Regions from separate parts of the Arthrobacter sp. 2762 genome, predicted to be linked through region 2. Evidence: riboswitches for the same ligand, from Rfam matches in the RefSeq annotation. Region 2 holds a riboswitch; each other region holds the start of a gene.
The links. A riboswitch is a leader RNA that binds a small molecule or an ion and turns the genes downstream of it on or off. The one in region 2 is predicted to bind thiamine pyrophosphate.
Positions count from the first base shown of each region.

Region 1: it holds a riboswitch for thiamine pyrophosphate, as region 2 does, so the genes downstream of both, ABIE18_RS06905 (bifunctional hydroxymethylpyrimidine kinase/phosphomethylpyrimidine kinase) here and ABIE18_RS18900 (ECF transporter S component) in region 2, are expected to answer to the same signal.
Region 3: it holds a riboswitch for thiamine pyrophosphate, as region 2 does, so the genes downstream of both, thiC (phosphomethylpyrimidine synthase ThiC) here and ABIE18_RS18900 (ECF transporter S component) in region 2, are expected to answer to the same signal.

Region 1 is NZ_JBEPSI010000003.1:58,264-68,650, reverse strand. It holds gene proB (glutamate 5-kinase) at 1-384, opposite strand, end outside; gene obgE (GTPase ObgE) at 374-1,960, opposite strand; gene rpmA (50S ribosomal protein L27) at 2,094-2,357, opposite strand; gene rplU (50S ribosomal protein L21) at 2,417-2,725, opposite strand; gene ABIE18_RS06905 (bifunctional hydroxymethylpyrimidine kinase/phosphomethylpyrimidine kinase) at 3,104-4,654, opposite strand; TPP riboswitch at 4,646-4,744, opposite strand; gene ABIE18_RS06900 (Rne/Rng family ribonuclease) at 4,917-8,165, opposite strand; gene ABIE18_RS06895 (hypothetical protein) at 8,222-8,416, opposite strand; gene ABIE18_RS06890 (vitamin K epoxide reductase family protein) at 8,645-9,340, shown strand; gene ndk (nucleoside-diphosphate kinase) at 9,418-9,837, opposite strand; gene ABIE18_RS06880 (DUF4233 domain-containing protein) at 9,889-10,332, opposite strand; gene ABIE18_RS06875 (bifunctional folylpolyglutamate synthase/dihydrofolate synthase) at 10,335-10,387, opposite strand, start outside.
Region 2 is NZ_JBEPSI010000011.1:59,614-70,000, forward strand. It holds gene ABIE18_RS18870 (glutamate--cysteine ligase 2) at 1-346, opposite strand, end outside; gene ABIE18_RS18875 (UDP-N-acetylglucosamine 1-carboxyvinyltransferase) at 473-1,996, opposite strand; gene ABIE18_RS18880 (penicillin acylase family protein) at 2,279-4,411, shown strand; gene ABIE18_RS18885 (GNAT family N-acetyltransferase) at 4,458-5,051, shown strand; gene ABIE18_RS18890 (energy-coupling factor transporter transmembrane component T family protein) at 5,048-5,842, opposite strand; gene ABIE18_RS18895 (ABC transporter ATP-binding protein) at 5,839-7,437, opposite strand; gene ABIE18_RS18900 (ECF transporter S component) at 7,437-8,057, opposite strand; TPP riboswitch at 8,136-8,272, opposite strand; gene ABIE18_RS18905 (NUDIX hydrolase) at 8,474-9,151, shown strand; gene ABIE18_RS18910 (DUF4235 domain-containing protein) at 9,188-9,448, shown strand; gene mnhG (monovalent cation/H(+) antiporter subunit G) at 9,531-9,920, opposite strand; gene ABIE18_RS18920 (MrpF/PhaF family protein) at 9,910-10,188, opposite strand; gene ABIE18_RS18925 (Na+/H+ antiporter subunit E) at 10,185-10,387, opposite strand, start outside.
Region 3 is NZ_JBEPSI010000004.1:388,038-398,424, reverse strand. It holds gene rnhB (ribonuclease HII) at 1-635, opposite strand, end outside; gene lepB (signal peptidase I) at 641-1,474, opposite strand; gene lepB (signal peptidase I) at 1,475-2,149, opposite strand; gene rplS (50S ribosomal protein L19) at 2,231-2,584, opposite strand; gene trmD (tRNA (guanosine(37)-N1)-methyltransferase TrmD) at 2,861-3,658, opposite strand; gene rimM (ribosome maturation factor RimM) at 3,659-4,210, opposite strand; gene ABIE18_RS10340 (RNA-binding protein) at 4,342-4,584, opposite strand; gene rpsP (30S ribosomal protein S16) at 4,586-5,005, opposite strand; gene ABIE18_RS10330 (hypothetical protein) at 5,194-5,631, opposite strand; gene ABIE18_RS10325 (VOC family protein) at 5,768-6,640, opposite strand; gene ABIE18_RS10320 (amidohydrolase family protein) at 6,718-7,800, opposite strand; TPP riboswitch at 7,886-7,993, shown strand; gene thiC (phosphomethylpyrimidine synthase ThiC) at 7,989-9,851, shown strand; gene ABIE18_RS10310 (alpha/beta fold hydrolase) at 9,834-10,387, opposite strand, start outside.

The sequences.
Region 1 (10,387 bases), on a different contig from region 2:
GCGCATGAGGTCGTCAGCCGTCAGCAGGACCTGGCTGACCGTGACGCCATGCGCGCTGAAAGCTTGCGTATAGCGCGCCATCAACAGGCCCTGCCCCACGCTTGCCGCAGCCTGCTGCGTCGCAAGATCCTTCGGGCGCTTGGCCAGCCCCAGCGGAGCAAGGCCAGCTGCAATAGCACCGGAAGAAACGAGGATGATTTCAGCGCCTGCGTTTCGCTTGTCCGCCAGCGCATTAACCAGCGACGTCAGCGATTTCTCGGAGATGCCACCCTTGATACTGGTCAGCGAGGACGAGCCAACTTTGACCACAATCCTCTTGGCAGTGGCCAGGGCTTGGCGCTCAAGAACCTCTTCGTTCGGAATTTCGACGGTCCTAGTCGTCATCACCGGTATCCAGGTTGCCTTCCGTCACAGGCTGGGCACGACGGCGGCTGACGGACTCAGTCCAGATGCCCGCCTTGCGCTCGGCTTCCAGTTCGGCACGGGCAGCAGCCTTGGCTTCGCGGCGCTCAAGCTGTTCATCGCGCTTCTGTGAACGCGTGGGACGGTCGCCGATGTCCGCAACGCGGATGTCGGTACCGCGGGGAGTTGCCAGCAGTTCGGCACCGGCCATCATGGTGGGCTCCCAGTCGAAGACCACGCCATCGTCCTCACCGATGACCACGGTATCGCCAGGCTTGGCACCAACCTTGAAGAGCTCAGTCTCGACGCCAAGCTTGGCCAGGCGATCAGCCAGGTAGCCAATGGCTTCCTCGTTGGTGAAGTCGGTCTGCTTGACCCAGCGCACAGGCTTCTCGCCAAGGACGCGGAACAACGGTTCGAGGTTCTTCTCCTCGCGGCGGATCCGGAATCCGCTCTCGTTGACGGCGCGCGGACGAAGGATAGGCGGGGCAACCTTGGGAGGCGCAGTCTCAACCGCGTCCCGTGCGGCCTTGACGATCTCCGCCATGGCGAAGCCAAGCTGGCGCAGGCCTTCATGGCTGGTTGCCGAGACTTCGAAGACCCGGTAGCCGCGTGCTTCGAGTTCCGGACGAACGAACTCAGCCATGTCCTTGCCGTCAGGAAGGTCCACCTTGTTCAGGACAACAAGCTTGGGACGTTCGTTCAAGGGCACAACCTCGCCGTCGACGCCGGCGTAGCTCATGTCAACGGCGTACTTCTCGAGTTCCGCCTCGATGATGGCCAGGTCGGAGAGGGGATCACGGTCCGATTCCAGGGTTCCGCAGTCCAGGACGTGAACCAGGGCCGCGCAGCGCTCGACGTGGCGCAGGAAGTTGTGGCCAAGGCCCTTGCCCTCGCTGGCCCCTTCGATCAGTCCGGGCACATCGGCGATGGTGAAACGGATGTCGCCGGCCTGGACGACACCAAGGTTGGGAATGAGGGTGGTGAAGGGGTAATCGGCGATCTTGGGCCGGGCAGCTGACATCGCTGCAATGAGGCTGGATTTTCCTGCGGACGGGAATCCGACCAAGGCAATATCGGCGATGGACTTCAGCTCCAGGACGATGTCGCTGGATTCGCCTTCGATGCCAAGCAGCGCAAAGCCGGGCGCACGGCGCTTCTGGGAGGAAAGTGAGGCGTTTCCGAGGCCTCCCTGGCCTCCTGCAGCCGCAACATACTCCGTGCCCTCGCCAACCAGGTCAGCCAGGACTTCGCCGTCCTTGGTCTTTACCACGGTGCCGTCCGGCACGGGAAGGATCAAGGTCTCGCCGTTCTTGCCGCCGCGCCAATCGCCCATGCCAGGGCCACCGTTGGTGGCGTGGCGGTGGGGGGCGTGGTGATAATCCAGCAGGGTGGTGGTCTGCGCGGACACCCGAAGGATGACGTCTCCACCATTGCCACCATTGCCACCATCAGGTCCGCCGAGTGGCTTGAACTTTTCCCGCTTGACAGAGACACAGCCGTGGCCGCCGGTTCCGCCGGATACGTGCAGGACTACCCGGTCTACAAAGCTCGCCACGTGAATCTCCTCTTGCTGTTGCCAGCGCTGTTGCAAAAACCAGAGCGCCATAAGCGCCCTAATCGATTGTAATGCGGTTAAAAGAACGGTGGAGCGGGCCGTTTGGCCCGCTCCACCGGTTCAGAACTTGTTGTTACTCTGCAGCTGCAGCAGCAACGATGTTCACTACGCGACGGCCGCGGCGAGTACCAAACTCAACCGCACCGGCCTCGAGTGCGAACAGGGTGTCGTCGCCACCGCGGCCGACGCCTGCACCGGGGTGGAAGTGGGTTCCACGCTGGCGAACGATGATCTCGCCTGCGGAAACTACCTGGCCACCGAAACGCTTGACGCCGAGGCGCTGTGCGTTGGAGTCACGACCGTTGCGAGTGGAGCTCGCGCCTTTTTTGTGTGCCATGTGAAATGCCTGCCTCTAAATTTCTGGGGAAACTGAAAATCTGAACAGAGTAACGAAAGTTACTTGATGCTCGTGATCTTGATCTTGGTCAGTTCCTGACGGTGACCCTGGCGCTTCTTGTAGCCGGTCTTGTTCTTGAACTTCTGGATGACGATCTTGGGACCGCGAAGGTCCTCAAGGATCTCAGCCGTGACCGTGACCTTGGCCAGGTCCGCGGCAGCGGACGTGACCTTGTCGCCGTCAACCAGGAGCAAGGCGGGCAGCTCAAGCGTGCTGCCGGCTCCACCGGGGACGCGGTTAAGCGTTACGTAGTCTCCAACGGAAACTTTTTCTTGGCGGCCGCCTGCGCGGACAATCGCGTACACCACTTGGGTACTCACTTCTCTCGACGTTTCTTACTAAATTTGCGTGCGGAACCTTGAACCGGAATCAGGCTTGGTTCGCGCTGTGCCTCAACGCCGTGGACTTCAGATCGAAGCCCGCGAGTCATCCCATGAACAATTCCAAGGGGCATAACCCAAGTGTTGGCGTAAGCACCGAAGATCAAGATTACGCTAGTTTGACCTTCAGCTGCAAATGAGGCCGGGTCCGGAGGCTATCGGGTGACTTGCGTCACCAGTTGTAACGGACTCTCCCGGCACCGTGCCCATACAGCCTACAGGATTTGCGCCGGGATACTGCGGTTTGGCCCGCGACGCGCTGGAGCTTTGTGGATTTGTTCCACGCGGCAACCTCGGAAACCCTGCTCAGGCGAAGAGCCTGGGGGCATCAAAGAACGCAGTTTCGTAGCGGCAGGACTGGGCGAAGGCCTCAACCATGGCCTTGCGTTCCTGCACAGAGGCGCCAACTGCCGCAGCATCGGTAATGTCGATCGCCTTCCGGGTTGCGGCAGCAAACTCCTCGTCCGCGTACGTCTTCAACCATGCGGCGTAAGGGTGGTCGCTGGGAGCCCCTGCTTGGACATACGCCCCGTGAAGTTGCTGCCCTACCTCCGCGTACAGCCAGTAGCAGGGCAGGATTGCCGCCAGCAAAACGGCGTAACTGCCCGAAGCCGACGTCGCCAGCAGATGGTCCACGTACGACCTTGTCACGGGTCCGGTCTCTGTCGAAGCCGGACGCGTGCTCAGCCAGTCCCGGTGGAGCTCGGACTCCACTTCAAGGCAGAGTTGCGATGACTTTGCCCAGAAGAGCTGCTCTTCTTCAGTGGGGGCAAGTGCACCTGCGCGCGCCAAAACCCGGGAGTAGCCGTTCAGGTAGATGGCATCCTGGGCGAGGTAATAGTTGAACTGGGGCTCCGGGAGGCGCCCGGACTGCAGGCCTTGGATGAAGCCGAGGCCGTAAATTGCGTCCAATTCCGGTGCAGCTTCGGCCCACAGCCGCGCGGCAAAGTCGCCGGACTTCCCTGCAGGATACAGCGCTGGCTCCATGTGCTGGAAGTGGTGGACCGGCCCGCTGCCCTTGCCTACCTCGAGCCGGTCGGCCGCCGCGAGGGCCTGCAGCAGCCACGGCTTGACCTCGCGGAGTGATGCCTCCCAATCGTCCCTGCGGGCTTGGACCGTGGCCAATGCCGAGGAGAGTGAGCACCCCGTTCCGTGGCTGTTCCTGGTATCCACTCGGGGCCCAGGCACCTCGATGACGTCCTGCCGCAGCAAGCCACTCGTATTGACCAGCGCATCCGGACAGTCGTTTCCTGCCAAATGGCCGCCCTTCACCAAAACCGTCGTTCCACACTCAGCAGCCAGTCGCTTGCCTTGGTCAAGCGCCGTGGCCCAATCCGGGGCTTCGGGCTCACCCAACAACATCGCCAGTTCGGGAAGGTTTGGGGTGATGAGATCCGCCAACGGCAAGAGGCTGCGCAAAGATGCTTCGGCGCTCTCACGCAGAAGACGGTCGCCACTGGTGGCCACCATCACCGGGTCAAGGACCACGACGGCGGGACGCACCTCCTCGAGCCAGTTACGGACTTCGTCGATGACGGCCGCGTCACCCAACATCCCGATCTTGACCGCATCAATGTCAATATCGCTGCTGATCGCGTCCAGTTGCTGACGCAGGAACTCCACAGGCGGAACATGGACTGCGCTGACGCCCAGGGTGTTCTGGGCCGTCAAAGCCGTGATGGCAGCCATGCCATAGCCGCCGTGCGCTGCGATGCTCTTCAGGTCTGCCTGGATTCCGGCGCCGCCAGAAGGATCCGAGCCGGCAATGCTGAGCACCCGCGGATGCGGCCGGGCTGGGACTGCTCCGATACCAGCGGGGTAGACAGGGTAGACAGCGGAATTCGACGATGAAGCCATGGTGGACATCCCTTCGCCGGTGCTAACCGGACAGGTTCAACGGGTCTGGATCTCAGCCAGGCCCAGTGCCCGGCACCCCGTGTCAGTTTCCAAGCGTAGCCCGGAACCCCGTCGGTCCGGGAACCGGACGGCCTCGGGGAATGGATGTGACTGGCAGCAACAAAAAAGTCCCGCAACATCCGCCGTAAACGGATGCTGCGGGACTGTCTCACTGATTCGGGACTGTCTCACTACTTAACGACTGTCACTGCTTTTGCCGTGCTTACAACTCGGAAGCAGGAACTCCGACCCCAAGGATGATGGGCTCGTCCGCTGCCTTCTTTGTGGCAGGCTCTTCCGCTGCCGGCGCCTTGGCTTCATGGGCCGATCCACCTGCGGCGGCAGCAGTTACGTCGTGATGTTCCACGCTGGTTTCGTTTGCCGCACCCTGCGCCCTGCTGGCGCTGCGGTTCCTTCGGCCGCGACGGCCACGCGAACGCGACGAATGATCGTGCTCATCTGTAATGACAGCAGAAGCACTGGCCGCGGAAACGGCGGAGGCAGTCGCAGGTTCGGAAACGGTATCCGTGGCCTCTTCCTCCGCAGCCGGTGCGGCACCGAGGTGCGAGAACGCCTCAGCCAGCAGGTCCAAGCTCATGGCCGGCTTGCCGGCAGGTGGTTCCTCGTGGTGTTCCACAAACGGAAGAGCCACTTCTTCGCCACCGAAGCGCAGAACAGGGGTGGACCGTGCTTCCCGAACCGCTGCTTCGTGACTGGCGGCATCAAGTGCAGCCGGTACCCCGGCATCGCCGGTTGCAGCTTCAGGGGCGGATTCATCGGTGTGACCCTGCTGGCCTGCTGCGCGGGCCAGCTCCTCCGCACGGTGAACCTCGTCGTCGTGCAGGTGGGCAGCATGCGCTGCGGCGGCGATGGTGGCAAGAGCTGCCCTGGTCGCCTCAGCCTTCGCCTGGCGGACAGGGTCCACGGACTCCGTGGCCGCCGGAGCCACGGGGGCGGCGGCGGTGCTGTGGACAGCAGGGGGCACTTCGGCCGTTGCCGGTCCCCCGCCTTTCCCGCGGCGACGCTTGCGATCAGTGCGTGCAGCAGGCTGTTGGGGTTCGGCGTGCGGACGGTGGTGCTCGGCAGCCACAACGTTGGCGCGTCGGTGTTCCACGGGCTCATCATGGGTGACGACACCACGCCCGGCACAGTGCTCGCACTGCTCACCAAACACCTCAAGCAGGCCTGTGCCCATGCGCTTGCGCGTCATCTGCACCAGGCCCAGCGACGTCACTTCGGCCACTTGGTGCTTGGTGCGGTCACGGCCCAGGCATTCCACCAAACGGCGGAGCACCAGGTCACGGTTCGATTCGAGGACCATGTCAATGAAGTCGATGACGATGATGCCACCGATATCACGCAGGCGCAGCTGGCGAACCACTTCCTCGGCCGCTTCGAGGTTGTTCTTGGTGACTGTTTCTTCCAGGTTTCCGCCGCTGCCGGTGAACTTACCCGTGTTAACATCCACCACGGTCATGGCTTCGGTGCGGTCGATGACAAGGGAACCGCCGGACGGCAGGAAAACCTTGCGTTCCAGTGCCTTGTGGATCTGTTCGTCGATCCGCCAGGCAGCAAAAATGTCCTGGTCCTTGGTCCACTTCTCAAGGCGGCCTACCAAATCGGGAGCAACGTAGGTGACGTAAGCCTCGATGGTGTCCCAGGCGTCGTCGCCGGAAACGATCAGCTTGGAGAAATCTTCGTTGAAGACGTCCCGGACAACCTTGATGGTGAGGTCGGGTTCGCCATAGAGCAGTTCCGGAGCCAGCACCTTGGTGGAGGACGCCTGCCCTTCAATGCCTTCCCACTGCGCGCGCAAACGGTTGATGTCGTGCGTCAGCTCTTCCTCGGACGCACCTTCAGCGGCCGTGCGCACAATGACGCCGGCGTTCTCCGGCAAGCGGTCCTTGAGGATGCGCTTGAGGCGGTTGCGTTCGACGTCGGGCAGTTTGCGCGAGATACCGGTCATCGAACCGCCCGGCACGTACACAAGGTAGCGGCCCGGCAAGGAAATCTGGCTGGTGAGGCGGGCGCCCTTATGGCCAACAGGGTCCTTGGTAACCTGCACCAGGACGGAATCACCGGACTTCAACGCATTCTCGATCCGGCGCGGCTGGCCCTCAAGGTTCACTGCGTCCCAATTCACTTCACCGGCATACAACACCGCATTGCGGCCCCGTCCGATGTCAACAAAAGCAGCCTCCATGGAAGGCAGAACATTCTGGACCTTGCCCAGGTACACGTTGCCAATGAGGGAGTCCTGCTGGGTCTTGGACACAAAGTGCTCGGCCAATACGCCATCTTCAAGGACCGCGATCTGGATTCTGTCGTCGCGCTGGCGGACGATCATCTGGCGATCCACGGACTCGCGGCGGGCAAGGAACTCAGCCTCTGTAATCACCTGGCGGCGGCGTCCGGTCTCCCGGGACTCGCGGCGGCGCTGCTTCTTGGCCTCAAGCCTGGTGGAACCCTTAACGCTGGTAACCCGGTTTGACGGGGCCGTCTCAGTGATCGGGCGGGGCGCGCGGACACGGGTCACCGTGTTGGGCGGGTCATCGTCAGAGCCGCCCGTCAGTTCGAGATCCTGGTCACCTCGGCGACGACGCCGACGACGACGCGACGTGACGCCCTCTTCGAGCGCTTCCGCTGCCGGAGCATCTTCGTCATCCTCACTCTCTGCACCGTCTTCGGACTCGGTCTCATCCCGTTCTGTGCCGCGGCGGCCACGGCGGCCGCGGCTCCGGCGACGACGACGGCTGCTGGAATCCTCCAGCTCGTCAGTTGACCCGGTTTCCGGAGTTTCTTCTTCAGCCTCTTCGGCCTTTTCCTCGACGGCCGGACGTGCCACCGTGCTGAGGTCAGGGGCCTGGAAGATCATGGACGTAATGGACACCGGCTCCAGGAACAACGACGTTGAACCGGGGGCGGACTCCTCGGGTGCTTCAGCTTCTTCCTCGGCGGGGACGGTGCCTTCTGCAGAAGTGCCCTCTACAGAAACGCTTTCCACAGAAACGTCCGTCTCTGCAGGAACGGCGCCCGGGGTGGCCGTCGCAGGCTGGGACACGGCGTCCGGCGTCGTGATTTCTTCAGTGGTTTCAGCAACGGCTGCAGGCGTCTCAGCGGCCGTTGCCTCGACGTCCTTGGGCTTGGTAGTCCGACGACGGCGGACCGGCTTTTCAGGGGCAGGTTCGGCATCGGTTTCCGGCTGGGACGCTACTCCGGCCTGATCATCAAAACCCGGGAGGGGCTCGGCCGGCACTGTTGTCTTGCGCGCGCGGCTACGGCGCGCCGGCGCCTTGACAGCTGCTTCGGTCGGTTCGGTACCGGTGGCTTCGCCGGCTGCTTCTTCAACGGCGGGTGTTTCGACCGCTTTGGGCGCAGCCTTGCGCCGTGTCCGGGTGGTCTTCTTGGGCGCTTCCGCAGTTTCCGCGGCAGCTGCCTCGTCATTAACGGCTACAACCTGGTCATTATCCATATGTGGCAACACTCCTGCCCCAGCGACGCCGCCACATCCGGCGCCCAGTGGGGCAATTATTTGTCAAAACCCTCAGGCGTTGACAGAAGTCGGTAGTATTCCTTCCGGTTCGCACCATCATTGGGGTGCGGCAGCCCTGGAAGGCCGGTGGCTTTGCTCTGAAACCCGTTGTTCTGCTGCCACAACCAGGTGCCGTCCATTGTCATGGCGGGCATGCCGAGGATCACGTGATCCAGGCAGGCCCTGCTCATGCTGGCGGTCTTGGGAACAAGTCACCGGACCGGATTCCGAATGTGGATCGGCTTCCGGCCATGTTCATTCTCTCACACCCCTGCACATTCGAAGCGTAGGAGACTGTGTCGCACGGTGGAGAAAGCGCCTGCACAGGCTGGGGACTACGTCCAGCCTCCGGCGTTACAATCCTCACAAGAGCCGTTCCCGGACTGGCCGGGTCATTGTCGAAAAGGATTGCGTCCGCGATGCCAAGCACCGCCAGGGGAAACCTGGCCAATCAAGCCTCCACCCCTGCGGGTGGGAAGACCACGGAGCCAGGATTGCAGCGCGCGGCCCGGCCCGACTATCTGCCTAGGGCCCTGCAGGACAAGCCATTTGCTTGGCTCCTGCTGATCACCGGCGTCATCGGCTGGCTGGCTTCCGGGGCATTGGTCCTTGAGAAGCTGGAGGTACTCAAAGACCCCAACCACATCACGCTCTGCGATGTGAATCCATGGGTTTCCTGTGGAGCCGTGATGCAGACACCGCAAAGTTCCGTTTTCGGGTTCCCCAACATGTTCATCGGGATCGTCGCCTTTGCGGTGATCATCACCACTGCCATGGGACTGCTGGCCGGGGCCAGGTATTCACGCGGCTACTGGCTGGGCCTGCAGGCAGGCGTAACCCTCGGATTCGCTTTTGTTGTGTGGTTGTGGTCTCAGGCCCTGTATGTCATCAACGTGCTGTGCCCGTTCTGCATGGTGGTGTGGGCGGTCATGATCCCCATGTTCGTCTGGGTGACCATCCGCAACATCTCCCACGGAGTCATCAAAGCCCCGCCTGCACTGGCCAAGGTCCTGGGCGACTCCGGATGGATCATTGTGGCACTGCTGTACGTAGCCGTGATCGCCACGATCTTCTTCGCCTTCATCCACGTCTTCGCCGGTACCTCCGGCTACTAAGCCAGATCCGCAAGAAACAGTTAAGGCCAATGTTCATGGCGAACATTGGCCTTAACTGTTATCCCGGCGAGGCGTAGTTAGCCCGCGAACCAGATCTTGATTTCACGCTCGGCGGAGTCAACGGAGTCCGAGCCGTGGACGAGGTTCTGCTGGACTGCCAGGCCCCAATCACGGCCGAAGTCGCCCCGGATGGTGCCCGGTGCCGCAGTAGTGGGGTCAGTGGTGCCCGCCAAGGAGCGGAAACCCTCGATCACGCGGTGGCCTTCAAAGACAGCCGCAATGACCGGGCCGCTGAGCATGAATTCCACCAGTGGCTCGTAGAACGGCTTGCCCACGTGTTCTTCGTAGTGCTGCTCCAGCAGCTCGCGGGTCGCGTTGACCTTCTTCAGCTCAGCCAAGGCGTAGCCCTTGGCTTCGATCCGGGCGAGGATGCTTCCGCTGAGGTTGCGGGCGACGCCGTCGGGCTTGATCAGGACAAGGGTCCGTTCAATGCTCACAGTTGCTCCAATGTGATGGGCGGGTGGGTTTCCCAGCCAGTTTACGGGGTTTTACGGACCTGCCTCGTCACGATGCGTTGCATCCCATTCAGCCTGTTCCCGGTCCCGCTGTGCCACTTCACGGTCGATCCTCATCCCCGTTCGGATTCCGTACCACCAGCAGATGGCGAAAAGGACGCCGACGATGAACATCATGGGTTCGGCGATCCCTGTCAGGATCAGGAGGAGCTGCAGCCCCCAGCCGAGGCCGATTCCCCAGGGCTTGGACAACACGGCACAGGCCAGGACGAGGACTACGCTGAGCGTGATGCCCACGCCCAGGATGATTCCAGGAGCAACTTCGCCACGCTTTAGGCCAAAAACCACCAACGTGCCGAAGAAGGCTACGAAGGCTTCCAGCAACAGCACGGTGGATGCGAACATCACCTTGGTGGACCGGCGCTTTTTAGGCATGCCGGGGCGCCATTCACGCTGCGCCTTGGTCAGCCTTGCCACGGTCAGGCACCTTCCTTTCCAAGCAGGATGCGAGCCTCGGCCACCAGGGTGATGG
Region 2 (10,387 bases):
CCGTCAACCCGAAGCGCTCAAGCATCACGGCGAAGCGGGGATCCGGGGTGGTGTGGGTGTTCTTGGCCAGGGGCGAGGTGGCAATCGCGGCCACCCGGGCGTTGTGCTTCCTGGCGGCGTCATTGGCCATCGCCCGTCCACGCCGGATCTGCTGGAGGAGCTCGGTGTAGGTATGGCACGGACGGGTCTGGGTTTCGATCTGTTCCAGCTTCAGTTCGTGGCTGAGCCCCATCCCTGTTTCAGCCGCCGCTTCCGGTCCTGCGAGCAGCGCATCCGCGAGGGCCAAGGGCTCTCCCGTCACAGGATCGACGATGAGTAGCTCTTCCTCCACCCCGAAAGTCCGCATGGCACCATTCTGCTTCATGCGGCCGGAGAAATTCTGCTGGATCATCCCTGCATTGCCGACGTGGCGGCCCCTAAACCCGGGCTCCACGCCATGTGGCAGTCGGGATGATCCAGCAGAAAAGCGTGCCTAGTCCTGGAAGTACTCCACCTTGGCGCCAATGGTGTTCAGACGCTCGGCCAGGTCTTCGTAGCCGCGTTCGATCACGTAGATGTTGCGAAGCTCCGAGGTTCCACGGGCAGCCAACATCGCCAGGAGCAGGCACGCTGCCGGACGCAGGGCAGGCGGGCAGCCGATCTCCGCAGCGCGCCACTTGGTGGGTCCGTTGACGTAGATCCGGTGCGGGTCCAGGAGTTGCACTTGGGCGCCCAGCTTGTTGAGCTCCGTCAGGTAGATGGCGCGGTTCTCGTAGACCCAGTCGTGGATCATGGTCTGGCCCTCGGCGTTGCCCGCGATCACGGCGAAGAAGGGCAGGTTGTCGATGTTGAGCCCCGGGAACGGCATGGGGTGGATCTTGTCCTGTGGCGCGTGGAGCTCGGAGGGCTTGGTGGTGACATCCACCAAGCGCGTCCTGCCGTTGCGGGCCATGTATTCGCCTGAGATTTCCAGCTTCTGGCCCATCTGTTCCAGGGTGGCCAGCTCGATTTCCATGAATTCGATGGGAACCCGGCGGATGGTGACCTCGGAGTTCGTCACGATACCTGCGGTGATCAGGCTCATGGCTTCGATTGGATCCTCGGACGGGAAGTATTCGATCTCCACGTCTATGGCTGACCGGCCCGTGATTTTCAAGGTCGTGGTACCGACGCCCTCGATGGTCACACCCAAGCCCTGCAGGTAGAAGCAAAGATCCTGGACCATGTAGTTGGGGCTCGCGTTGCGGATCACCGTGGTGCCCTCGCGGTGTGCGGCAGCCATAATGGCATTCTCGGTGACGGTGTCGCCACGTTCGGAGAGGACGAAGGAACGATCGTGCCCATCGGCAGGGGGTGCCACCACGGAGTAGAAGCCGGACTTTGCCCCCACCGTGAGCCCGAACTGGCGCAATGCCTGCATGTGGGGCTCAACGGTGCGCGTGCCCAAGTCGCAGCCACCAGCGTAGGGAAGCAGGTATTCGGCAGTCTCGTCCAGGAGCGGGCCGAGCAGCATGATGACGCTGCGTGTGCGGCGAGCCGCCTCCACGTCCATCGATTCAAGGTCAAGGACTTCGGGCCTGCGGATCCGGAGGTCGCTGCCGTTGAGCCAGGTGCATTCGACGCCGATGGACGTCAGCACCTCAACGATCCGGTTGACTTCCTCAATGCGGGCCAAGCGACGCAGCGTGGTGGTGCCCCGGTTGATCAGGCTTGCACACAGCAGGGCCACGCCTGCATTCTTGCTGCTGTTGACATCCACTTCGCCGGACAGCGTGTGACCGCCTTCCACCCGAAGGTGCGTCATCTGTGGCTTGCCCACCTTGACGATGGAACGGCCGAAGATGGCCTCCAGACGTTCGATCATTCTGAGGCTGAGATTCTGTTTGCCCTGCTCCATTCGGGCGATAGCGCTCTGGCTGGTTCCCAGCTCAGAAGCCAACTGCCCCTGCGTCCAGCCCTTTTCGCTTCGCGCGTTGCGGAGCAGGAGGCCTACATGTTCGGCGGTAGGTTGCGTCATACTCAAGAAATATCACAAGTGAGTTAGAACTGCTGAACAAATTGCCGATTCGGCGGTAAACATCACAGGGTACCCGCATAGTGCGATATCTGACCTTCAAAAATCGAGCCGATCAGAAATGTCAGCCTCCCGCGTCCGCACGTCAAGCGAGACCTCCAGGTCCTGCCGGGACTGATTTTCGGCCGTGCTCCTTCATGAACAGCCACGATTTGAGAACCGGGCCAAAGCAACCTATCTTGAACTTAAGTAAGCCTAACCTAAGCTGGAAAGCGGTCTGAGAGTATGACGCCCCCGACGCAAAACCCCGCCCCGGCGAACGGCTCCGGCGTTTACCGCGATCAGTGGGGAATCCCTCATCTGTGGGCCGAGTCCGCGGACGAACTTGCCTTCCTGCAAGGCATGAACGCCGCAACGGATCGATCATGGCAGATTGAGCTGGAGCGCTGGCGCTCGGAGGGCCGTATGGCTGAAGTGTTGGGTCCCGATGTGGTGGTGTGGGACCGTTTCGCCCGGCAGAGCCGGCTGAACGAGACTGCCCGCCGTTGTTTCGAGGGGCTGGATCCCGCAACCCAACAATGGGTTGGCCAGTATGTCGCAGGCGTTAACCAGGCGCTGGTCACCAATTTGCGCGGCGGGCCCGAATTTGACGGTTCCGGCAGCACACCCGAACCGTGGAACCCTTGGACGCCGCTGGGGGTGTTCCTGGTGCATCACATTCTGTTCTCCACCTTCCCCAACAAGCTTTTCCGCGCCCACGTGGCCAGGACGCTGGGCCACGATGCCATCAGCTTGTTCAGCATCGAGGCCCCGGTCTGGTCCGGCAGCAACGCGTGGGCGGTTCACGGCTCAATGACCGCGAGCGGGCTCCCTCTGATCGCAGGGGACCCACACCGCCTCATGGAACTCCCCGGGGTGTACCAGCAGGTGCGGCTCGCATGCCCGGAGTTCGACGCGCTCGGCTTCGCGTTCCCTGGCGTTCCCGGGCTGCCCCATTTTGGCCACACCGGAAAGACCGCCTGGGCCGTTACCAACGCCATGGCCGACTATCAGGATCTCTTCGAAGAGCAGTTGCGCCGGGTCCCCATCCCGGAGTCGGGCGGCGAGCGCATCGAGGCGCGCGGCCCGCAAGGCTGGGAACCCGCCGTCGTGGGTACCGAAACCATCCATATCCGTCATGGCGACTCTGTAGGCACCGAAACAGTGGAGATCATCGAGACCGCCCGCGGTCCAGTGATCTCAGAAACGCCCGACGGCGGGGCCTTGAGTTTGCGTTTCCCCGCGCAGGTTGACGGGCGGCTCGGTTTCGAAGCCCTTCTGCCGCTACTGCGAAGCGGGAGTGTGGGCGACGTCGAAGCAGCTTTCGATTCGTGGGTGGAGCCGGTCAACAGCGTCGTGACTGCTGATGCTGCAGGTGCGGTACGGCACTTCGTCGCTGGATTGGTTCCCCGACGAAATCCGGCCAACCGCCGGTTGCCTGCTCCGGCGTTGTCGGCACGTCATGCCTGGGAGGGCGATTACGTTGTCCTGCCGCGCTCAGAGGTCCAACGGTTTGCAGTCAGCGCGAACGATCGTGCTGCAGGCGGCGGCGATGCCGTAGCGATGGAGTTCGCCCCCGCCCATAGGGCCCTTCGGATTCGCGAGCTGTTGGAGGAGGCGCCTGGCGGGTTGAGCGTAAACCACATGCAATCCATCCATATGGATAGCCTGCTCGGGCCTTGGCCCCTGTTCCGTGACGTGCTGGGCAACCTCGACCCTGCCGATCTATCTACCGAGGCCAAGGGACTGCAATCGCTCCTCTTGGAATGGAACGGCAGGATGGCAGCGGACAGCCACAGTGCAGCCGTTTTCGCGTCATGGCGGGGCGCGCTGGTTCAGCGGATCGCACGTCATTTCGCGCTGGCGGCATTGGCTGGACCTACCGGGTACTCCCCTCTCTTCGGACCTTGGCTGTCCGTCGCTTCACGCATAGGTTTCGCCCTTGAAACGCTGGTGGTTCGAGCCTCGCAGCTTGGTATCGATATGGCTGTGGAGGCCGCGGCCGCACTCGAGGATGCAGCGCTCGAAGATTCCCTGCTGGACGGTGCCGTATGGGGCGATCGGCATAAGCTCCTGGCAATTCATGTCCTCCCAGGCGACCTTTCCGCTTCGACCCCAACCGTAGAGCTAAGCGGCGATACAGGCTGCGTGCTCTGCACAGAGAGTCTTCCGGGCGTGGACGACCACAGCTTCCGCGGACCCGTGGCCCGCTATGTCTGGGACCTGTCCGATCGGAGCAACAGCCGTTGGATTGTGCCGTTCGGCGCTGCTGGAGGGCCGGAGCACCCACACTTTACCGACCAACTGCCGCTCTGGGCCTCAGGGGAGATGATCCCTGTGGTAACGGACTGGAGCCAGCTCAGTCACGACGCCCCCTAAGACTCACGAACCAAGCCCACCAGCCCAGCCCAGCCCAAAGGAAATCATGACCACCAGCACCCAGGACTTCGCTGTCCGGACCACGAACTACACCGAAGAGCTCGACGGATGGGGCGTACTGCGGACCGTCCCTTTGGTTCCCGCCGAAGATCTTGATCTCATTCATGGTTGGGTCAGCCAACCTCGTGCCAGGTTCTGGGGCATGCTGGACCATTCGCGCGAGGACGTTCTGGAGATCTACGAGTTCCTTGACTCCTTGGACACGCACCACGCCTTCTTGGTGGTGGTCGACGCCGAGCCGCTCGCGCTCTTCCAGACCTACGAACCGCTGCACGATCCCGTCGGCGAGGCTTACCCGGCGCGGGAGGAGGACATCGGGATGCATTTGCTGCTGGCCCCTGCCACGCGTCCGATTCCGAACTTCACACCACGGCTCGTCACGTCCCTCATCCGATACATGTTTTCCCTGCCCGGCAAGGACCGGATCATTGTTGAGCCGGACGCCCGCAACGCCAAGGCACTTCGCCGCCTCGAGACCACGTGCTTCGAGCTTGGCCCCATCATCCAGCTGGCTGAAAAGGAAGCCCAGTTGGGGTTCATCACCCGGGCAAGGTTCGAGAAGATCCAACAGAAGAGTTAACGCCAGACGAAACTCCACGTTCCAGCGCCGCCGGCCGTCAGTACCGCAGCGGCAGCGATGACGAGGCCGCCCAGGAGCACCCAGACGTCCAGGAGGGAGTAGGTGGATTCACGGGCCCACGTTCTCTGCCCGCCGCCGAAACCACGTGCCTCCATGGTGATGGCCAACCGGGAAGCCCGCCGGACTGCCTGGACCAGCAGTCCGAAGCTCTGTCCAAGCGTTGCCTTCAGCCGTTGCAGCGGGCTGCCCTGCGAACCCACCCCGCGGGCGCGCCTGGCCATGCCGATGGTCTGCCATTCCTCAGCCATCAATCCCACCAGGCGCATCGCGGCCAGCGATCCAAGGACAAAGCGGTGTGGCAGCCTTGCCTTCTGTGCCAGCGCATCAGCCAGGTCGGTTGGATCTGTGCAGGTCATCAAGAGGATTGCCGGCAGGGCTATCGCCAGGCCGCGCAGCATGAATCCCAGCCCCAGCTGAAGGGAACCTTCGCTGATGGACCAGAGTCCGACGTCGAGCAGTACGGCCCCGCTGTCAGCCGCCACGATTGCGGTGCTCCAGCCACCAATCGCTGCAGCGATGATGAGCGGCCAGGCCCGCTGCCATAGAAGCCCCAGCGTGAGGCCAGCCAGCGGGAACAGGGCCAGCTCGGCGACGAGCGCCGTTGAAGCGGATACCCAGTCGATAGACAACGCAAGCACCAGTGAAATGAGGAACACGGATACGAACTTAACCAAGGGGTTGGCCCGCGTGAGGAGGGCGTGGTTGCCGCGCAGGTTCAGGGCGTCCCTCATGCGGCACCGGCTTCCTGGCGGGCTGCTTCGCTGTGCGGGTCCGGAACTTGCGGCGTCGCCGGATCCAGCCGGAGCTCCGTGCCGCCAAGGACCGCACTGAATTCTTCGTCGTGCGTCACGGACACAACGGCCGTTCCGGCGTCCAGCAGTTCCGAGAGGAACGATGCCAACTCTGCCCAGGTGTTGGCGTCCTGGCCGAACGTGGGCTCGTCAAGCACCAGCACCTTAGGGTGGGCCGCCAGGACCGTGGCCACGGACAACCTGCGCTTCTCGCCACCGGACAATGTGTAAGGGTTCGCGTCCACCAAATGCGTGAGCCGCAAACGCTCCACCAATTCATCCACGCGTTCTTCACCGTGTCCCAGATGCTTCGGCCCGAACATCAGCTCGTCCAGGACCTTGCCCGTCACGAACTGGTGCTCCGGTTCCTGGAACACGGTGCCAATGCGCGAAATCAGCTGATCCGCCTTCCACTTGAACGGGTCGATTCCAGCTCCCTCGGAAAGCTCGACGGCGGCACTCACCTTGCCGTCCACGGGCGCCAGAAGGCCGGCCAACGTGAGCGCAAAAGTAGATTTGCCGGCACCGTTCGGACCCGTGATGGTGAGTGCCTGGCCAGCCCGTACTTGTGCACTGATACCCGATTGCACGGGGACGGGTGGGATGGTTTTGAAGCGGCGACGGCGCGACTTCTCACGGGAGACAGCCAGATCCTGTGCCACCAGGAGGAGTTGGGCGGTGGATTCATGGCCGCCCATTTCCTGACTTGTGCTCCTGCGGGCGCGAGTAACCGGAACGTACCCCGGCACCCACACTCCCGCTGCCATCAGCATGGTGCGGGCCTCTGTGAGCACCTGATCCGGGGGGCCGTCCAGGAGCACACCGCCCCCAGCCGAGGGTGGCTGGAGGACCACGATCCTGTCCACCAGGTCCTTCCACACGGACACACGGTGTTCCACGACAACCAAAGTGGCACCGGTCTTGTCCAGGCAGCGCTGAACGGCGTCTCGAACCTCAAGCACGCCCACCGGATCGAGGTTGGCCGTAGGTTCGTCAAGAAGGATCAGCCCGGGCCGCATCGCCAGGATGCCAGCCAACACGAGGCGCTGCTTCTGCCCGCCGGAGAGTGCCGCCGTTGGGTGATCCAGTGCCAAACCGCCGCCTGCAGCGGTGCGCAACCCAACGTCGTCGAGCGCTTCATGGACGCGGGCCCAAATTTCATCCCGGGGAACGGCAAGGTTTTCGGCGCCAAACGCGACGTCGTCACCCACCCGTGAGAGCACCACCTGGGTTTCCGGATCCTGCTGCATCAGACCTGCACGGCCGCGCTGTTCGCGGGGAGCGAGGCCGTCGATCAACAGCGAGCCGGTCTCGTCCGAATCGTCTTCCTCGTCACCCAGCACACCGGCGAGGGCATGGAGCAGTGTCGACTTCCCTGCGCCCGATGGACCCAGCAAGAGCACACGCTCGCCGGGCCCGATCCGGAGGTCGAGGTCCTGTATGGCGGGTGTGGAACGCCCGGCATGCCGCCATCCCCACCCTTGGGCGGTGATGGCGGCAGGCCGCACCTGGCCGCTGCTTTGCGTGGCAGGCATTAGTTGAAGACGGGCTCCGAAGCAGCCTTGCGCGACGCGAAGGAGCTGAGGACGCCGGTCTTGGCCAGCCCGCGGGTGGCAACCCAGGACAGCGCGCCGGCGATGATCGCACCGGAGAGCGTGGTGAAGGCGATGTAGGCCAGCTTGTCGATTGCTTCGTAGGCGATGTTCCAGCCCCAAGGCAGGAAGGAATCGTTGAGACCGCAGAAGAGGCCGGAGCCCGCGCCTGCGAGGAGTGCAGTGGAAAGGTTGAATTTCTTGTACCGGAACGCAGCGAAGACGAGTTCCGCGCCCAGTCCTTGGAGGATGCCGGAGATGAGGACGGTTGTGCCGTACTGGGAACCCATGATGAGTTCACCGGTGGCGGCGACGGCTTCGCAGAACAGGGCTGCGCCCGGCTTGCGGATGATGAGCATGCCCAGGACGGCGGGGATCATCCAGCCACCGGCAATCAAACCGGTGAGCGGCGGATACGTGGCGTTCATGGGGATGGATACGATTGCGGCGCCCTGGGACCAGGCCCAGAAGATCACGCCGCCGGCGATGGCAATCAAAGCTGCCACCACGATGTCTACAACACGCCAGTTATAACTGGTCTTCTTCACGCTTGCCGTGGTCATTTTTCTGCCTCCTGAGGTACAGGAGGGGAAAGTGCTCCCCGGAAACCCCCGGTCGGCCTGCGCCGCCCGGATCCGGACACTCTGAGAAGCTCGACTCCCTTGCGCCGGTACTAACCGGATCAGGTTCGAGGGTCTGCGGCTGTCCGCACTCTCAGCGCCCTCGCGTCTCCTGCATCTCTGCAAGGTCCGACGGCGGCGCTCCCCTGTCGTTATTAATCTGCCCTTATGGGCGTGGTTCAGTTTACACCTGTGGGTGTTCGTGCGCGCTGGGGTTGGTCACAAAGCGGTTGGCTCCCCTTTTCCTGCGTTGCGGGGGCGCTTGGCGCCCCATTCTCTCGTCTTAGCACGCACACCAGGCCCCACAACCAGACCTGAGACAATGATCCAGCAGAATCGACGCGGCAAAGGGGTATTTCATGACGGACCTTCCCACTACGGACATCCCCGTTCCCCAACCCCGCCTTGCCGCGAGCGTCATCCTGCTCCGCGACACCCCGGGCGGGCTCGAAGCCTTCGTGCAGCACAGGGTTGCCACCATGGACTTCGCCGCCGGCATGGTGGTCTTTCCGGGAGGCCGGGTTGATGCCGCAGACCAGGACGGATGGGATTACCCGGCTGAGCTGCTGGAACAGCACGCTGCAGACTGGCATCTGAGTTCCATCGCCGTCGATCCTCAACAGGCCCCGGCAAAGTCAGGCATGGTGCTCACCGCTGCCCTGCGGGAGGTTTGGGAGGAGGCCGGACTTCGCCTTGATGCCTCAGACCTTCGCCCCTGGGCCAACTGGGTCACGCCGACGGACATGCCCAAGCGCTTCGACACGTACTTCTATGTTGCCAAGCCGGATCCGGAAGCAGCACCCCAGCACCAAACCACAGAAGCGTGGCAATCACTCTGGATGCCGGTGGACGGGATCCTGGCGGCCGAGGCGGCCGGTAAATTACAGCTGATGCCACCCACGTATTACCTGCTCAAGGAAATTGCCGGTCTCGGAACAGTAGATGCCGTCTGGGAAGCCGATCACAATGTTGTCCCTGTCCTTGCACCACGCGGCTCCATGGCAGTTTTCCTCAAAGAACGGGAAAACCGCCGCTAGTCCCAAGCCACCTGGATGTGAGGCTAGGCTGGGGGCATGAACCTCTTTTTCAAGCTGCTGGGTGCCGGAGTAAGCCTTGCAGCCGGATTCGTCGGCACCAAGTTGGTCAACAAGGGCTGGGAAAAGGCCACGGGCAACAAGCCGCCCACAGGCCACGACGATATGGAAACGAGCCTCCGCTCAGCCTTGTCGTTCGCGCTGATTTCGGCCTTCGTCAGCACGCTCATCCAGGTTTTCGCGAGCCGTGGCACCCAACGTGCCATCGCCCGCTTCGCCAAAACGCAGGACATCGTCTAGGCCGCGCATAGGCATTCCAACGTGGGGTCACTTAGGCTCCCTCACCGCCGTCGGGAGGGCGCCTAAGTGACCCCGCGTTGTTCTAAGCGTCCGGGGTGGAACCGTCGCCGGCCGCCCTTTGGACAACCGCTTCAAGCTCATCCTTGGTGAGCAGTTCGCGGTGCCCATGCTTGGTTCGGTAAGCGGAGCGGCCCACCATGTGGGCGGAGACCGGTGCGGTGAGTAGCTGGAAAATCCAGGCCACCACAAGAACCGGCCAAACCCACCATGTGCGCATTTGCAGACCCATGGCCGCAAGCATGAGGAAAAGACCCAGGACCTGCGGCTTGGTTGCCGCGTGCATGCGGCTCATGAGATCGGGGAACCGCAAAAGGCCAATCGCGGCGCCGAGCGACATCAGGGCACCCACCACAAGGAACACGGCCGTCACTGCATCAATCACGGCATCCACGCCGGTAGCTTCAGGACTCATTGCTGTGATCCCTCCGATCGGCTACAAATCGGGCAAATGTTACGGAGCCTACGAAGCCGATCACCGCGAGAGCCACGAGTAACACCAGGTTGTTCAGGTGCCGGTTCATCGCCATATCGATCGCAAGCGCGGCGCCGAGAATGGCCAGCAGGACATCCGATGCCAAAACGCGGTCCAACAAAGAGGGGCCGATCGCGATGCGGATGATCGCTCCCACCGCAGCCAAGCTCAGAATGACAGCTGTCACCAGCAGAACGAGTTCTTTCACAGTGCTGCCCCTTCCAGACCCGGGCTTGGTTCATCCTGGAGTGCGTCGAGTTCCTCGCGCGTTCCCATGATCCGGATCAGCGTGGCCTCGATGTTCTGAACTTCCTGACGGATCTTGGCAATTCCGGCTTCCTCATAAATATTGAGCGCGTGCAGATAAAGCGTGGACGTCGAGCGGTCCACTTCCACCACCAGCGAGC
Region 3 (10,387 bases), on a different contig from region 2:
CGATGCGCTGCTGTGGCATAACCCTTGTTTTCGTTCCAGCCGTAGGCCGGTACTTCAGCGTGGAGATCAACCATGATTCGATCGCGGGCTACTTTTGCCAAAACACTCGCAGCCGCAACGCTGAGGCAGCTCATATCTGCTTTTACCTTTGTGTGGACTGGAGCTTCACACCAGGGTCCTGCGGATGCGGTATCGAACAGTGAAGCTTGAACTTCCGGAGAAAGCCAGTTGTGGCTGCCGTCCAACAACACCACGTCAGGTGTGATGCCACCGGCCAGAATCTCAAACCAGGCACGCGTTCCCGCCAGGCGCAGTGCGGCAATGATGCCGACGTCATCGATTTCCCGGGCGGACGCATGTCCAACTGCGGATGCTACAGCCCAGTCACGGACCAAAGGCTCCAACCTGTCGCGGTCCTCGGGCTTGAGCAACTTGCTGTCCCGGACGTCCGCCAGCAGGGCATGATCCTCGAGATTGACCACGGCGATTCCCACACTGACAGGGCCGGCCAGCGCGCCCCTGCCGACCTCGTCCACGCCGGCAAGCAAACGCACCCGGGGAGACAGGAAGGAACGCTCGACGTCCAGGGTCGGAACTTCGGTTGGTGTCTTGGTTTTCAGCCGGGTGCTTGCCATGGCCGTTACTTTCCTGACGTGCCCGCAGGAACGTTCTTGAAGACACCTTGGTAATTGTCCAGCACCGTCCACCGGTTGACGGGCCAGGCTATGACCGTGGCCTTGCCTTCAACGTCCTCGATATTAATGAAACCACCATTGACTTCCTGGTGCGCACGGGAATCAGCCGAGTGGTTGCGGTTGTCTCCCATGACCCAGACCTTGCCCTCTGGAACGATGATGTCGAACGGGTTGGGCTGGGGCACTTCCGCGGGGTTGATGTACGTTTCGTCCACCGGTGTGCCATTGATGCTGACCCGCCCCTGCGTGTCACAACAGGAAATGTGATCACCCGGAAGCCCAATCACGCGCTTGACCAAGTGCTGCTCATTGTCGTCAGCGGCCAACCCCACGAATTCCAAAGTGTCGCCTACCCAATCAAGGGGGCCTGCCGGTTTTTTCAGAACTGCCGGCAGCCAACCTTGCGAATCCTTGAAGACCACCACGTCGCCCCGTTCCAAGGCGAAAGGCTCCGGCACCAGCAGATTGATGAAGATGCGGTCATTCACGTCCAAGGTGCTTTCCATGGATTCAGAAGGAATGTAGAACGCCCGGAAAAGGAACGTCTTGATAAGGAAGGAGAGCACTACGGCAATGGCCACGACCGTGACGATTTCCTTCAGCCATCCAAGGGCAGGATTCCTGCGGGGCTTTTCGGCCTCGTCGGTTTTGTTGCCGGTATCGACAGCAGCGTCAGCGACCGGGCTGGGCTCAGCCACTCCGGCGACGCCACCCGTTCCGTCCGAGAGCCGCGCGTCGTCGTCGTGCCGCTCGGGATTCTCGGGAACTTTGTCCGGCATTTATTGTCCGTTCTTCGATGGTTCGGCCTGCGCGGAGCGAGGCACCTCTGCAAATCTATCAAGGGGCCAGATAATCTGGACGGGTCTGCCGATCACCCGGTCAACCGGGACCATTCCCCCACCGGGTGCTCCCAGCAATCCGCGGGAATCAGCAGAGCGGGATCGGTGGTCGCCCATCAGCCAGAGCCGGCCCTGGGGAACCACGACGTCGAACTTCTGTTTACTGGGTTCGTCCCCGGGGTACACATAGGCTTCCTCAAGTACCTGACCGTTCACTGTGAGGCGCCCTTCGGAGGAGCAGCACTGAACGTGGTCACCCGGAACCCCAATCACCCGCTTCACATATGTGGTGTCGCTTCCCGTGAGCCCGAACCACTGACTCGCTGCAGCAGCCGCGTCAACAAGGGGACCCTTACCACTGCTGAGCGGGGCGAACGATCCGCGCCCATCAAAGACAACGACGTCTCCACGCTGGATGGGCTCGGCGGTGAATGCCGTGCGCGAAACCAGGATCCTGTCCCCGGTGCCCAGCAGCGGCTCCATGGACTCGGAAGGAATGTAGTAGACGTCGATCCACAAGGAGCGGACCAGGCCGCTGATTGCGATGGCAAGGACCAATGCCAGCAAAACAAAACGCCAGCCCTGTTTCCGGGGCTGGCGTTCTGATGTGTCCATGACTCGTATCCCTGTTGCGTTGCGGATTGCTCCGGAACGAACCGGGCACGAATCCTGGACCCGTTGCGTAAGTCGCTGGACTTACTTGGCGAAGTCGCGCTTTTCCTTGATCTTCGCAGCCTTACCGCGCAGTGCGCGCATGTAGTAAAGCTTGGCACGACGGACGTCACCCTTGGTGACGACCTCGATCTTGTCGATGATCGGGGAGTGTACCGGGAAGGTACGCTCTACGCCGACGCCGAAGGAAACCTTACGCACGGTGAAGGTTTCGCGAACGCCGTCACCCTGGCGGCCCAGGACGAAGCCCTGGAATACCTGGACACGGGAGTTCTTGCCTTCGATGATGTTGACGTGAACCTTGAGGGTGTCACCCGCGCGGAACTCGGGAACATCGTTACGCAGCGAGGCTGCATCTACGCTATCGAGGATATGCATTAATCCACTCCTGGTGAACGCCACAGGTCATCCACTTTGGGTTACGGCAGACAAGCCCGCGGCACAAAGCCAACCGGAAATCTCCGCCGAAGTTTCTTGGTGTCCGGTTCCGCCACTGATTGGCGGCACCGGGTTGTCCGGCTGTTGGCTTCACTCCCCCTGTGGCAGGTGCTAGCCCAGCAGACACAAGGGTTAATTCTGCCACATGCCGCAGCATCCGGCCAACTAAGCGGACTCGCAATGCCCGACGGCGGATAGCGGGTACTACAGTCGCGTTTATGAGGTGTTGCTTTCCGTACGGCGGCGCAGGCGACCATCCACGACGTCGTAACCCAGGTCCGCGAGTGCGTTGCGGTCCGCTCGACTCAGCTGACCGGCGTCGAAGTGTTCAAGGAGATCCGGACGGCGCTCGGCAGTGCGCCGGAACTGTTCGTGACGCCGCCACTGCGCGATCTTCCCGTGATTGCCGCTGAGCAGGACCGGAGGCACTTCGTTCTCCCGCCATGAGGATGGCTTGGTATAAACCGGATACTCCAGGAGTCCGTCTGAGTGGGATTCTTCAACGAGCGATTCGGGGTTGCCCACCACGCCTGGAAGCAAACGGCCGATTGCTTCAACCATGGCCAGGACAGCAACTTCGCCGCCATTGAGAACGTAGTCGCCAAGGCTGACCGGCCGTACCGTGAAGTGCTCCTGAGCCCAGTCGATGACGCGCTCGTCAATTCCCTCGTACCGACCGCAGGCAAAGACCAGCTGTTCCTCTTCGGCGAGCTCGTAGGCAAGGGCCTGGGTAAATCTCTCCCCTGCCGGCGAAGGCACGATCAGGACAGGTTTGGTGCCCTCACGAACCCCGGCAACCGATTCCAGCGCCTGTGCCCACGGCTCGGGTTTCATCACCATTCCGGCGCCGCCCCCATAAGGAGTGTCGTCCACGGTCCGGTGCTTGTCAGTGGTGAACGTACGGAGGTCGTGGACGTTAAGTTCCAGGAGCCCATCCTGGCGGGCCTTGCCTATCAGCGAAAGTTCAAGTGGGGCAAGGTACTCAGGGAAGATGCTGACGACATCGATCCTCATTCAGGCATCATCCCCGGCGCCGTCCTTGGACTCCTCGGCCGTGTCATCGTTGATTTCGAAGAGACCAGCAGGCGGTGTGATGAGAATGAACCCGTCCTCGATGTTGACCTCAGGCACGATTTCATCGACGAAGGGAACCAAAATTTCCTTCCCTTCCTCGGTCTTGACCGTCAACAAGTCCTGAACCGGCAGTGTGGTCAGCGCGGCAACTTTGCCCACAACCTGTGAGCCAACCCGCGCCTCCAGCCCAACGAGTTCGTGCTCATACCAGCCTTCGTCGTCTTCGTCATCGAGTTCTTCGGTTTCGACGAAGAGCTTCGCACCACGGATTGCCTCGGCGGCGTTGCGATCTGCAATCTCTTCAAAGCCGAGCAGGAGGATGTCTTTGTTCCATCTGGCGCTGCGGATGGTCAGCGGGCCCGCAGAGGCCGGCTCCACGACGAATTCGGTTCCAGCGACGAAGCGCTCGGAGGGGGCGTCGGTGAGCACTTGCACCGTCACCTCGCCGCGTATGCCATGGGGTTTGCCGATCCGGGCCACCTGGAGCTGCATGGGTTCCTCTGAATTCTCGTTGTGCCCGCGCTGCCGGGCAGCGGCGGAAGTGAAATGATCGATAAAGCAATCCGGCCCCTCCACCATATTCGGTGAAGGGGCCGGATCTAAGACAAGTATTGCTGAGCGCGTTACCGGCGACGATCGGTGTCGACGACGTCGACCCTGACCTGCTCGCCACCTGCCAAGGCTGCAACCACAGTGCGCAATGCGCGTGCGGTACGTCCCTGACGGCCGATCACCCGTCCGAGGTCCTCCTGGTGAACGCGCACCTCAAGGGATTCCCCGCGGCGGTTGTTCCTGGCACTGACCTTGACATCCTCAGGGCTGTCAACGATCCCACGGACCAAGTGCTCGAGCGCTTCTGCCAGCAATTTACTCAGCCTCGGTGGTCTCTGCTTCAGCCTCGGCCGGAGCTTCGGCTTCGTCCTTCTTGGCCTTCTTGGTGATGGCTTCCGGAATGATGACGGAACCCTTCTCCGGGGCTACGAAGGCTTCCTTCGGAGCTTTGGTCTTCAGGGTGCCTTCCTGGCCCGGCAGGCCCTTGAACTTCTGCCAGTCACCGGTGATCTTGAGGATCGCGGCAACCTGCTCGGTCGGCTGGGCGCCAACGGAAAGCCAGTACTGGGCGCGCTCGGAAGCGACCTCGATGTACGACGGCTCTTCGGTGGGGTGGTACTTGCCGATTTCTTCAATGGCACGGCCATCGCGCTTGGCGCGGGCATCCATGACGACAATGCGGTAGTACGGTGCGCGCATCTTACCGAAGCGCTTAAGGCGAATCTTTACGGCCACTTTTGTGGTCACTCCTGTTTCTGAAACGGGGTTGAACCCAACGTTCTGCACCCGTGGGGCGGGCCATACTTGGGGGTTCCATAGGACAAGATTTGGGCACGGAGAGAGGGGCCGCGCCAATCAAGTACCTGACCATTGTGCCAGATGCCGGAAGTAATTACGACTTTCGCCACTCCCGGCCCCAACGGTCAGACAGACCAGACGTAGAGTCCTGACCGCTCCGCCTTTTCCACGTCAGTGGCCAAGGCGGCCAACTGCTGCACGTACTGACGTGATTCGTCCGCACCAAAAGGCATGTCGTCCTGCGCTGCCCACGCCGCGGCGACGTCGTCAAGAACGTTCCCGTCACCTTCGCTTTCATACGTCAGCAGCTCGGCGAGTGCCCTCACCATCGCTTCCGGAACGCCAAGGAGTGCGTCGCTGGTGACGTCCACCAGCGCCAGCTCGTAGTCTGCACCGGCAGCGTGGACGGCTTTGCCGGCAAGGTCCCCCAGTTGCTCGACCTCAAAGTCGGTGATGCCATCAATCCTGACGGCGGGGCCGGTAACGTCGGCGCCCCGATCCAAGGCAGCCGCCCTCTTGAGTGCTTCATCGTGGGTGGCTACAAAAATTTCGGCAAAGCCCATGGAGAGTACTCTCATTCCTTCGTGCTGACGGGGCGGCGGCAAGGGCCCAAGGGGCAAATACCGTCAATGCCCAGCCTAGTGCAGTCCCGACCCCTGCATTCGGAAGCCAGTGCGACGGCGCTTCCCGCCAGGGCGCTTAGCGCACTGCCACGCGCAGCTTGTTGCGCCAGGGGTCTTCGAACTGCAGTTCCAGGCCCGTATGGTGGTTCGCCACGGACGCAACTTTCAGCCGGTCAGCCAGTGCGGCGACGTCATCGGCAGATGGAACCTCGATCAGGACTTCGCCCAGGCCCAGGGTATCCCGGCGAGGCCCGGCCCCGCGGCTGTTCCACACGTTCATCGCCATATGGTGGTGGTAGCCGCCCGCGGAAACAAACAACGCCTGCCCATGCCAGCCCGCTGTCCTCTCAAAACCCAGCGTGTCCACATAAAAATCCTGGGCGGTCTGCACGTCACCTACTTGGAGGTGCACGTGCCCGACGCCGGCAGCGGCTTCCCGCTGGCCAGTCACGGCAGCCTCACTCAAGTGTTGCTGGAGGAAGCGCTGGGGCGGCAAAGCAACGTTGTCCATAACCACATTCTTGCCATCCCACTGCCAGACATCGCGCGGCTTGTCGTAATAGAGCTCAATCCCATTGCCTTCGGGATCAGTGAAATAGAACGCTTCACTCACCAGATGGTCGGCACTGCCCACAAATGCGCGTGGTTCATATTCGGCGGCCGTGGCGATCGTGGCCGCAAGGGACGGCTGGTCCTGGAAAAGGATGGCCGTATGGAAAAGTCCCGCTTCGCCGCGACCCGGAATCTGCAGGCCGGCGGCGGGTGCGAGGTGAACCACCGGCTTCCCCAGCCGCCCCAAGTAAAGTCCGCCGTCCTGCTCGGCAACAACCTCAAGGCCCAGAGCCCTTAGGTAGTAGTCACTCATGAGCTTCATGTCGCCAACCTTGAGCATGACGGTGCCCATGGTGAGTTCGGCAGGAAGGAGGTCCTGGCTTGATGCTGTGGTCATGTGAAGCTCCCGGTTCATAGGTGGCCGCCCTTCGGCACGTTCTACCTATCTAAATTACTTGAAGCTTCAATTTATTCCTAGCGGACTACGTTTCCTCGCAGGACAACATGGTTCAGGCTCCCGACGGTACGGATCCTCTGGCGAGGATCCTCACGGCAGACCACGACGTCGGCACTGGCACCTTCGCTGATTCCTTCGGCTCCCAGCCACTTTCGGGCCCGCCAGCAGGCGGCGTCGAGGACGGCGGCAGGCGGCAGGCCGGCGTCGTGCAGTTCCTGCATCTCATCCGCTATCCGGCCGTGCTTGATCACGCTGCCGGCATCCGTTCCCGCAAAGATCGTCACGCCGGCTTCAAAAGCCTCCAACACCCGCTCACGGCGTCGCTCCCAAAGACGCGTCATATGGTCGGCGTACCCAGGAAACTTCGGGGCAGCCTGGGCGGCGATATCCGGAAAAGTCGCGATGTTTACCAACGTAGGAACAATCGGGACGGACTGCTCAACGAGACGGGGAATGTGCCGCGGCAAGAGGCCGGTGGCGTGTTCAATGCAATCAATTCCGGCGTCGAGCATGTCGTCGATGGTGTCTTCAGCGAAGCAGTGGGCCGTCACCCGGGCCCCTTCGTCATGGGCGGCCGCTATGGCATCCCGGACCACGTCCGCGGGAAAGGAAGCTGCAAGGTCACCGGCGTCGCGGTCGATCCAGTCTCCGACGATCTTGACCCAACCGTCCCCGTCCCGGGCTTCCTTGCGGACCGTCTCCACCAGTTCGTCCGGCTCCACTTCGTGGCCTAAGCCACGCAGGTAACGCCGGCTCCGGGCGATGTGGCGGCCTGCCCTGATGAGTCGGGGCAGGTCTCGGCGCTGCTGCACCCACCGCGTGTCGCTGGGCGACCCAGCATCGCGGATCAGCAACGTACCGGCCTGAAGGTCCGCTTGCGCCTGGGCAAGAGTCGTCTGCTCATCAACCGCCCCGCCAACGCCAAGTCCAATATGGCAATGGGCGTCAACAAAACCGGGAAGGACCCATCCATCCAGCACGGAATCGGGTGGCGTCACGGGACGTTCGAACGTCAGTTTGCCATCGACGGACCACAGCCCGTGCCGTTGGTCGTCTCCTGCCACAAGCACAGGACCAGTGAATTCGATGATGTTGGCCATGGCAAAAGCCTAGTGCGCACCGTGGTTCAGGCTCGACGTGTTCGGATATGACTGGGGCTCAGGCCGCGGGCTGTGGTAGCTTCGTCTACGACCACACGGGGGCCCCTGCAGGGGCTGAGATCGGACTGAGGCAGTCTGCGACCGTTGAACCTGTCCGGGTAATGCCGGCGAAGGAAGTGAGTAATCCTTTGAGCACCACCGAAACACAGCACAGCCCTGCCCAAAGCCAGGCCAATACCAGCGAAAATACGGCGGGAAGCGTCACACAGTCGCTGAAATCCCATTCGCTGGCGTGGCTGGAAGACCCCGCGAACGGCATCCGGGTCCCCGTCACGGAGATCGCTCTTGAACCGTCCCCCAACGGCGAAGCAAACGCTCCACTGCAGGTGTACCGAACCGCGGGGCCGGGCAGCGATCCCGTAGTGGGCCTGGAGCCCTTCCGGGCCGCTTGGATTGAGGGCCGCGGCGACACGGAAGCGTACTCCGGCCGCGAACGGAACCTGCTCGACGACGGCAAGTCGGCCGTCCGCCGCGGAGCAGCGTCAGCAGAGTGGAAGGGCGCGCAGCCGGTGCCCCGCCGCGCCGTCGAGGGCAAGACCGTCACCCAGATGCACTACGCCAGGCAGGGCGTCATCACGCCTGAAATGCAGTTCGTGGCGTTGCGTGAGAACTGCGATGTTGAACTCGTCAGGAGTGAAGTCGCCGCAGGCCGGGCAATCATTCCCAACAACATCAACCACCCGGAATCCGAGCCGATGATCATCGGCAAGGCATTCCTGGTCAAGATCAATGCCAACATCGGCAACTCCGCCGTCACGAGCTCCATTGCCGAAGAAGTAGACAAGCTGCAGTGGGCGACGCAATGGGGTGCCGACACCGTTATGGACCTGTCCACCGGAGATGACATCCACACCACCCGTGAGTGGATCATCCGCAACTCCCCCGTCCCCATCGGAACTGTCCCGATCTACCAGGCCCTTGAAAAGGTCAACGGCGAAGCCAACAAACTCACGTGGGAGATCTTCCGCGACACCGTCATCGAGCAGTGCGAGCAGGGTGTTGACTACATGACCATCCATGCAGGCGTGCTGCTTCGTTACGTGCCGCTGACAGCCAACCGCGTCACCGGCATCGTTTCCCGTGGCGGCTCGATCATGGCTGGTTGGTGCCTGGCGCACCACCAGGAAAACTTCCTCTACACGCACTTCGATGAGCTGTGCGAAATTTTCGCCAAGTACGATGTCGCGTTCTCCCTGGGCGACGGGCTGCGCCCGGGCGCCACGGCAGATGCCAACGACGCTGCCCAGTTCGCCGAGCTGGACACCCTCGCCGAACTGACGCAGCGGGCCTGGGAGTTCGACGTCCAGGTGATGGTCGAAGGACCCGGCCACGTGCCGTTCCACCTGGTCCGGGAGAACGTAGAGCGCCAACAGGAACTCTGCAAGGGCGCACCGTTCTACACACTGGGTCCCCTGGTCACTGATGTTGCCCCCGGCTACGACCACATCACTTCAGCCATCGGCGCCACGGAGATCGCCCGCTACGGCACCGCCATGCTCTGCTACGTGACGCCGAAGGAGCACCTCGGGCTGCCGAACAAAGACGACGTCAAGACCGGCGTCATCACGTACAAGATCGCGGCGCACGCCGCTGACCTCGCCAAGGGCCACCCTGGCGCGAACGAACGCGACGATGCCCTGTCCAAGGCCCGCTTCGAATTCCGTTGGCGCGACCAGTTCGCACTTTCCCTGGACCCTGTCACGGCAGAGGCATTCCACGACGAAACACTTCCAGCGGAACCGGCGAAGACAGCCCACTTCTGCTCGATGTGCGGACCCAAATTCTGTTCCATGCGCATCAGCCAGGACATCCGCGACGAATACGGATCAGCGGAGTCGCAGGCAGCCATTGCGGAAATGTACAGCGGGATGCGGGAGAAGAGCGAAGAGTTCCTGGCATCAGGCGGCAAGGTCTACCTCCCGGAGCTGCAGGTTCCCTCTACCCAGGCGCCCTCCACCCAAGCGGCGGGCGCGTCAGGAAACCTTAACTGACCTCGTCCGGACGACGTCAGCTACAAAAGAGCGAATAATCCGGTCTCCATCCCCCGAGTCCTGAGGCCGGTGCCCTCCCGCTGCTATGCGTCGGAGGGCGCCGGTTTCCTCCAGGTACCTGGCAATTTCTTCATACAATGGCTCCCACCCGCCCGTAAGGACAAGGGTCGGTACGCCAGGGACGATGTGCAAGGGCGCCTCCCAAGGGGGCGCCTGGAGCCGAAGGCGACGTGCGGAACGGCGCGCTTCCGGACTGTCCAGCCCGCCCGCTTCGGCTGAAAACGCGCGCCTGAAGTACTCACGTTCGTAGTCGGCGTCGTTGACTTGGTTCCGCACGTCAAACAGCGGCTCCATCAGCGAACGATGGAATGCCGTAGCGGGCAGCTCGGCCGTCAAGGATAAACAGGCCGGCTCAACGAGTGTCAGGGAGTGCACCAGGTCCGGCCGTTCAACCGCTGCGAGCATTGCAGAGATTGCGCCCTGCTCATGAGCCACGATATGGCCGCCACCTGAATCCGCCAGCGAAGACAGGACGA